One region of the Shewanella decolorationis genome, then DNA from elsewhere that is predicted to be linked to it. Evidence: predicted binding sites of a transcription regulator. Region 1 holds the regulator's gene; the other holds the start of a gene.

Region 1 (4,471 bases):
ATGGCGGGTTTATCCGCCGGAAGTTTGCTGATTGGCATTGGCTTGCGTTGGTTCAATCAAGAAAAAACGCAAGTTGAAAGCAATATCCTCAAGGCTGCGGCGATTATTGGCCCTGTAGCAATCAGCTTAGGCTTGGCGTGTTTAGTGTTTGATTTAACTAAGCCTTTCCACTTCTGGCTGATTTTAATTAACTATAACTTCCAGTCCGTTATGGCGATTGGGGTATTAGCGCTGCTGGCTTACTCCCCCTTGGCATTTGCCTACGCAATTTTAGTACTGCGTGATGAACTGCCAAAGTGGGGCTTAGGTTTCTTAGTGCCTATCGCTAAGCTGCTGATGCCCTTTAGAAAGCTGATTGAAGTGCTATTGTTTGTCCTCGCGATTGGCGTAGGCGCTTACACTGGCTTCTTAATTTCGGCGATGAATGCCTATCCGATGCTGAACACTGCGGTATTACCAGCGCTGTTCTTGGTATCTGGTTTATCGGCGGGCGCTGCGGCCAATGCGGTGCTGGCGCTGGTGATGTTCAAAACCGATAGTCACGACAAGACCTTAGCCAAAATGCATGGCTTAGAGCTGCCAGTGATGGCAATCGAAATCATGTTCCTGTTTATGTTGTTCTGCGCCTTGTACTTTAAGGGCGGTGCGGCGGCTGCGGCGCTGGCATCACTCACCTCTGGCGTGTGGGCAAGCGTATTCTGGATTGGCGTGGTCGGGATTGGCTTTGGTGTGCCACTGCTGTTTATGCTGTTGCCTGCCGCAACTCGCCACAGCAAGGGCGCGATGATTATGGTGGCCTGCGCCAGCTTAACCGGCGTGTTAGCACTGAGACACTTTATCGTGTATGCGGGACAAAGCTACCTGAGCTAAGTGATGTTAGCGAATGCTCTAACCCATGGCATTCAAACTAGCGCACAAATATGAGTATTACTTTAATACGATTAAGTGATACTCAAATGGGTTACAACACGCATCCCTGCAAGCAAAAAGCACCGGTAACGGTGCTTTTTTATGGCGGCAATTGGCTGCGATTGGAAGAGGATTATTGCGGTAATTATTGCGGCAATAGCTCAATCACAGATTTCACCGTAAGCACTAAGGCGCTGATAGCACAGAGGGCTAAGGTTGCCATCTTGGTCTTATGCTTATCCACATTCCCCACCAGTTTGCCCGCCACTAAATAGCCTAAAAACACTGAGGGCAACAGCATCAGGGATAACCATAAATGCTTAACTTCGAGCAGGCCCGTCACCCCAAGAATGACCAGCGCTATGGTCGAGCTGAAGATAAAGAAGGCTGATAGTGCGGCGCGAAACTTTGAGGCATCCTTACCCGCCAACAGAATCGCCATCGGCGGACCACCAATGGCGGCAATATTACCGAAGATCCCCGATACCACGCCCGCGCCAAATAGCGTCGCTTTATTCACTGGCAAGCTAAATTTATACAGGCTCAGCACCACGGCGACTGCCACAATGGCTGCAATCGCTAAACCAAGAATCGGCTGCGGCGCAAACAGCAACAGGCTGGCACCGATAAAACCTCCGGGTACTCGACCGATAAGCGCGTATTGCAAGCCATTGAATTCTAAATGGCCGCGTTCACGCAGTAGGGTGAGTAGGGCGATGGAAAAGCCCATCACAATCACCGGGGCGGGCACTAATTCGGGGTCGACAATATACAGCAGCGGACTCGCCACCACAGCAAGGCCAAAGCCAATCAGACTTTGGGTGAGGGCACCTAAAAACACAATCACAGACGCAATAGCGAGCGTTTGTGGATCTATCAAGGAGAACATAGGATTCCATCAAAATAAAATAGGGATCGTTACTCTAACCCATCAGGCAAGATGAGTATTAACGATCCCTAATGATTAGGTACGGCAGAATTATGGACGCCTGAGCGTTATTCCATATCTTCCCACTCGATCCCCATTTCGTCCATCAACCGCTTGGCTTCGGCGGGGATGCTATCTGGGCACTCTTTTGACAGATCGGCATCATCAGGCAGAGGCTGGCCGGTGTAGGCATGCAAAAATGCTTCGCACAACAGTTCGCTATTGGTGGCGTGGCGCAGGTTGTTCACCTGACGACGGGTACGTTCATCCGTGAGGACTTTTAGCACTTTGAGCGGAATAGACACAGTAATTTTCTTTACTTGTTCATTCTTCTTGCCATGTTCAGCATAGGGGCTGATGTATTCCCCATTCCATTCAGTCATTGACTCACCTGTTATAACGCTAAATTCGGGGCAGATTTTAAACCCTTACAGATTACAGTCAAATTATTGCTACTATTTCTGAGCGATTGCAAACAGATTTCTTTATGTTTAGACGTCTAAACGTCTTAACGCCTATTGACGATACCACTGGGCTTAGGTACATTTAGACGTCCAGACATCTCTTTGCGAACTTAGGAGTTCCCGATGACCGCAGGTAAATTAGTGACCGAACGTCAATTAGCCACATTAGCAGTGCGTCAGGGTATCGAAAGCGATACTCAGTATGGCGCTGTGGTGCCGCCAATTTACCTGTCGACGAATTACGCCTTCGATGGTCATAAAAATCCTCGTGAATTTGATTACAGCCGTTCCGGCAATCCTACCCGCAGCATCCTAGGTGATGCCCTAGCTAAGCTGGAAAAGGGCGCAACCGGTGTGGTGACTTGCACAGGCATGGCAGCCATTACCTTAGTGACCACTTTACTCGGCCCCGATGATTTGCTGGTGGTGCCCCACGATTGCTACGGCGGTTCGTACCGTTTATTTACTAACTTGGCTAAAAAGGGCCAATTTAAACTGCTGGTGGTCGATCAAACCGACGCCCAAGCGCTTGAGCAAGCCATCGCCCAGCAACCTAAGATGGTGTGGATTGAAACCCCATCTAACCCTCTGCTGCGAGTCGTCGATATCGAAGCTATCGCCAAGGCGAGCCACGGTGTGGGCGCGTTAGTGGTAGTGGACAACACTTTCCTCTCACCAATTTTACAGCAACCGCTATTACTGGGTGCCGATATCGTTATCCACTCCACCACTAAGTACATCAATGGTCACAGCGATGTGGTGGGCGGCGCGGTGATCGCCAAAGATCCTCAACTCGGCGAGACCTTACATTGGTGGTCAAACACCTTGGGCTTAACGGGTTCAGCCTTCGACAGTTATCAAACCCTGCGCGGTCTGCGTACCTTAGCCGTGCGTATTCGTGAGCACCAAAGCAATGCCCAGCGTATTGTGGATGTGCTGACGAGTAGTCCTGTGGTGAGCAAAGTGTATTATCCCGGCCTTACGGACCACCCCGGTCATGCCATTGCCGCCAAGCAACAAAAAGGTTTTGGCGCTATGCTGAGTTTTGAGCTTAAGGGCGGCGAGGCCGAAGTGGTCGCCTTTTTAGATGCCTTAAGTTTATTCAGCGTGGCCGAGAGTTTAGGCGGCGTAGAGAGTCTCGTGGCCGTACCCGCGACCATGACCCACAGGGCGATGGAGCCGCAAGCGCGTTTTGAAGCTGGTATTAAAGACACCCTATTACGTTTGTCGGTTGGTATTGAAGATGCCGACGACTTAGTTGCAGATATTCAAGCAGGATTGGCCGCCGTAGCGGCTTGTCAGTAGAGGAATAATAGATGGCACGTTGTCACTTACATAAATTTGGTGGTTCCAGCTTAGCCGATGCCGATTGTTACCGCCGAGTCGCCCATATTCTGTTAACCCATGGCCACAGTGATGATCTGGTGGTGGTGTCTGCCGCGGGTAAAACCACTAACTTTTTATATAAATTATTGTCCCTGCGCGATAGCAACCAATTATGGCAAGAAGAATTACAAGTCCTTATCAGCTATCAGCAGGGCTTGATTGAGCAGCTGTTATCTAACGAGCAAGCGCGGGACCTGCGTGAGCGTTTAACCACGGATAAAGCCCAGTTAATCAGTCTATTATCTTTAGATTCTCGTAACGATTACCAAATTAGCCATGTAGTGAGCTTTGGTGAGCGTTGGTCGGCGCGCTTAATGGCAGCGCTGCTGCGCGAATCGGGTGTGGCTGCAAGCCATGTGGATGCCTGTTCGATTCTCGTGGCCGACGAGGCCGCCGTACCGCAAATTCGTGTGCAAGAATCCCGCGCCAAAGTACAAGCATTACTGGCCGCGCATCCTAACGAGCGTCTAGTGATCACCGGTTTTATTTGCGCCAACGAGCGTGGCGATACCTTGCTATTGGGTCGCAATGGCTCTGACTTTAGCGCCAGCTTAATTGCCAGCCTTGCCGACATTGAGCGCGTGACCATTTGGACCGACGTTGAAGGGGTATTTAACGCCGATCCGAATAAGATCAACGATGCGAAATTACTCAAGAGCATGTCCCTCGCCGAAGCCGACCGCTTGGCGCGTTTAGGCTCGCCAGTACTCCATTCACGCACCTTACAGCCGCTGTTTAACACTGAGGTGAGCCTAGCCGTGCGTTCAAGCTACGCCTCCCATAC
Region 2 (4,471 bases), 1.8 Mb from region 1:
TGCGCCTTGGATTAAGATGCCTGTGAGGCTCTGAACTGATTAGATATTTAGTGTGATTGGTATTAGCTACAAAACTCAAAATGGGTTTGATAGGTTTGGGCCCATCTTAATAGCTCGACACGATTGCGTGACTGGGTCTTACGGAAAATCGATGAAATATGCGCCTTTACCGTGTGCTCACTGATACAAAGGCGATGGGCAATTTCTTTATTTCTCGCGCCGCTAGAAACAAACTGAATGATGGTTCTTTCCCTTGAGGTAAGCGCTTGCAGCATGGCCACGGTATCGGCAGGCATATCATTTTGTCCATCCAGCTTTTGTACCACACGGCGAAACATCTTACTGAGCAAGGTTCTATCGTACCAAAGCTCATCGGCAACCATTTTACGCAATCCAGTCAACATCAAATCCATACGCTGGTCAGTAAACAGTAGTCCACGTATACCAAGCAGCATAGCTGACTCTTGATCTAAAGAATTGCGCTCAACTTGATACAAAGCCACAGGAATATGGGGAACAAGACGAGATGCCAGCAAAGGGATCCCTTTATTGTCTAAGGCCGCACCTTTCTGGGCGATTAAACAAAAGCTGCGATGCCCTTTGTCTAAATCTAACTCTAACTCAGAGGCATGTTTAACGATCCGTGTTTTCAATCCGATAGATTCAGCAAGTATCGCTAAATGGCAAGGCGCCGCCACTTGATGTAAAAATACTAACTCATTGATAGTACTCAATTTACTCTTCTCCCTGAAAAGTATTTCATTATCTTTTTATCAGGCTTAATGAAATATGCCCAACTCTCAGCATACATCTCATTAACATAGCCCATTTTGACTAGTTACCGTATGAATGCCATCACCCAAATGTACTAATAACCTCTATTTATATGTAGTAAATTCGACTAACTCCCTAAATAGCATTTCATTGCTAGCAATTAATACTAAATGAGATAGAGATCACATTCGTCTTTATACCTTAGTCTATGAAAACATCAATCGAAAGTTTAAACAAAAAATTAACACCGAAAGATGACATTTTTTGGAAAAAAATCCCCTTTGAATGTCATTCAAATGGGATCGGATACGCTCAAGACTCAGATTAGGCTTGAGTCAGGAGTTTAGTGATTTGCTTATCCTGCACGCGGGATAAACTGAGTAGCGCGACAATGGCCCCTATCAAAGCTAAAAACATATCCGATTGGGTATCCCACACATAGCCTTGAGTACCTAAGAATGCCTCGGCGCCTTCTCCCGTCGCGGCCGCCACCCACCACTCAATCAGTTCATAGAAGGCGCTAAAAGCCAACACAAAACAGGTGACTAAAAAGGCACACCAAGCACCGGGTTTAACGGCTTGATTACGTAGCATAATCTCACGGGCTAACATGGCTGGGATAAAACCTTGCGCAAAGTGCCCGACCTTGTCGTAGTTGTTACGCTCACTGCTCATCCATTGGGCAATGGTGTCGAACAGTGGCACTTCGGCATAGGTATAGTGCGCACCAACAAACAACACACAGCAATGCACCAACACCAAAAAATAGACTAAAGGTGTCAGTGGAAAACGCTTTCGGGTAAACACTAAAAGCGGTACCGCAACTAATGCGGGCAAGGCTTCAAGCCACCAAGTAAATGGATCTGCGGGTTTTATCGCCGACCACACTAAAACTGAGAGGTAAATACCGCACCAAATGATTTTGTTATTCAATGTTCCTTCCTCTTATGCGATATTGTTCTAATTCTAGAATATTAACTTTAGCCATCTAGCCCTCCACACTGAGCAAAAAAAGTGCTACTTTGGAAGGCCAAGGTTGTCAGCATATCACACAGAACTATTTCAATTAATTAGAGGGTACCCATATCATGGCGAAACATTCGCTGGACAAGGATAAGATCAAGATCCTGTTGTTGGAAGGCGTCCACCAATCTGCGGTCGATGTATTTGAACGTGCTGGATATACCAATATCGAGTATCACAAAGCTTCCTTAGGTGATGAAGCCCTGCACGAATCCATCAAAGATGCTCACTTTGTTGGTATTCGTTCCCGTACCCAATTAACTGCCGATGTACTTAAACGCGCCGAAAAACTGATTGCGATTGGTTGTTTCTGTATCGGTACTAACCAAGTGGATTTAGCGACCGCCGAATTACTCGGTATCCCCGTTTTTAACGCACCATTCTCTAATACTCGCAGCGTGGCTGAACTGGTATTAGGCGAAATCATCATGCTGATGCGCGGCATTCCTGAACGTAATGCTATCGCTCACCGTGGAGGCTGGATGAAGACGGCCGCAGGCAGTTACGAAGTCCGTGGCAAAACCTTAGGTGTGATAGGTTACGGCCATATCGGAACTCAACTGGGCATCCTGGCAGAAACCTTAGGCATGCGTGTGGTGTTTTTCGATATCGAAGACAAATTGCCATTGGGTAATGCCCAGCAAATCCATTCGATGGAACAATTACTGGCACAGTCCGATGTAGTCAGCTTACATGTTCCTGAAACGCCGCAAACGAAAGACATGATTGGTACAGCCGAATTTGCGGCAATGCGTAAAGGCAGCATCTTTATCAACGCCTCACGCGGTACTGTGGTTGATATTGACGCCCTGACTGTCGCCCTTAAAGAACGTCACCTTGCGGGTGCGGCCATCGACGTATTCCCCGTCGAGCCACAATCGAATGATGATGAATTTATCAGCCCATTACGTGGCTTAGATAATGTGTTACTGACGCCACACGTTGGCGGCAGTACAGCTGAAGCGCAGGAAAATATCGGTATCGAAGTAGCAGGTAAGTTAGCTAAATACTCAGACAACGGTTCTACCGTATCTGCGGTTAACTTCCCTGAAGTGTCGCTGCCAATGCACAAAGGCACCTCTCGCCTATTGCATATCCACCAAAACCGTCCTGGCGTGCTGATCAAAATCAACAAAGCCTTCTCTGAAAAAGGCATCAACATTGCCGCTCAGTACCTGCAAACCACTGCAGAAATCGGTTATGTGGTGATGGAAGTCGATACTCACCAAGCCGAAGAGGCACTGGTTGAACTTAAGGCCATTGAAGGCACACTGCGCACCCGCGTATTGTTCTAATGCTTTAAGCACTCAGCTTGAGTGAATTTATAAGGCGCACATTTCATTCAAGATATGTGCGCCTTATGCTTTTGAGCGCCGCTTAATTCCGCTACAATCTAGCCTCTTGCATCGTCTTCATTTTCAGGATCTCCGCTATGACTATTGCAGTTTCGACACCCACTTGGGATCTGGACGCCTCCATACCTCCACTTATGCTCGCCAACCTATCCAACCTCGGCCTTATCAAAGTAGTCGGTGAACAGGGGCGCAGTTTTATCCATGGCCAAGTAACTACGGACATTAGCTCACTCGCAGCCAACCAATGGCGCTGGGGCGCACATTGCGATCCTAAGGGTAAGATGATCGCCAGCTTCCGCACCTTTGCTATCCAAGAGGCGCTGTTAATGCTGCTGCCAAGGGCTACTATCGATGTCGATCTGCCACAACTGCAAAAATATGCGGTGTTTAGCAAGGCGACTCTGACCAATGCCTCTGATGAGTGGATATTACTCGGTGTTGCAGGCGAACAAGCTGTGCAATTTGTGACCCAACACTTTGGTGAGGTTACTGAAGAACTGACGCTGGTTGAACATGGCGCCATCCTAAAGGATGCAGATCGTTTTATTCTGGTGCTGCAGCCGGACGCGGCAACAGCATTAGTGAGTGAGCAAACAGTATTTGATGCCAGCGCTTGGCAAGCATTAGAAATTGCAGCTGGTTACCCCAACCTAGCACCAAGCCATGCTAATCAGTACGTACCGCAGATGTGTAACCTACAGGCTATTAACGGTATTAGCTTTAACAAAGGCTGCTACATGGGCCAAGAAACTGTGGCTCGGATGAAATACCGTGGCGGTAACAAGCGCGCGCTTTACATTCTTCACGGCAGCACTTCATTAAATATCAATTTAGAAACTAGTATCGAGATAGAATTGGAAGACGGTTATCGCAAGGGTGGACAAATCATTGAATTTGTTCAACGCGGTAATCAAGTTTTACTCACCGCTGTTCTCGCTAACGATACCGAGAACGATGCCAAGCTGCGCTTTGCCGACGATGAGCAATCCAGTTTACGCATTCAAGCATTACCTTACTCACTCGAAGAAGCCTAGCTGCTAAGCGAGTCGTATTGAAAAAGGCGCCCATGGCGCCTTTTGCTTTTAATGCTCGATATAAGTGTCTCGAATCGCCACCACTTCGGGCAAAATTTGCTTAAATTCGGCCACCAGCTTAGGGTCAAAGTGTTGCCCTGCTTGGCTTTCGAGTAACTCGAGCGTGGCCTCTATTGTCCAAGGCTCCTTGTAAGGACGGCGCGAAGTCAAGGCATCGAAAACATCCGCTATCGCCACAATCCGACCTTCGATAGGAATATTTTCCCCCGACAAACCATTAGGATA

The links. The regulator MetJ, encoded in region 1, represses methionine synthesis genes. The targets are predictions, from matches to a motif close to TAGACGTCTAGACGTCTA.
Region 2: serA (phosphoglycerate dehydrogenase) is a predicted target of MetJ. The motif match lies at 1,756-1,773, and genes of this name have one in related genera.

The regions. Positions count from the first base shown of each region.
Region 1 is NZ_CP037898.1:457,648-462,118, forward strand. Features, by position in the region: gene nrfD (NrfD/PsrC family molybdoenzyme membrane anchor subunit) at 1-870, shown strand, start outside; gene EYR25_RS02025 (sulfite exporter TauE/SafE family protein) at 1,055-1,798, opposite strand; gene metJ (met regulon transcriptional regulator MetJ) at 1,906-2,220, opposite strand; gene metB (cystathionine gamma-synthase) at 2,443-3,606, shown strand; gene EYR25_RS02040 (bifunctional aspartate kinase/homoserine dehydrogenase II) at 3,618-4,471, shown strand, end outside.
Region 2 is NZ_CP037898.1:2,260,850-2,265,320, reverse strand. Features, by position in the region: gene EYR25_RS10310 (helix-turn-helix transcriptional regulator) at 63-734, opposite strand; gene EYR25_RS10305 (DUF2238 domain-containing protein) at 1,099-1,707, opposite strand; gene serA (phosphoglycerate dehydrogenase) at 1,863-3,092, shown strand; gene ygfZ (tRNA-modifying protein YgfZ) at 3,230-4,186, shown strand; gene EYR25_RS10290 (response regulator) at 4,235-4,471, opposite strand, start outside.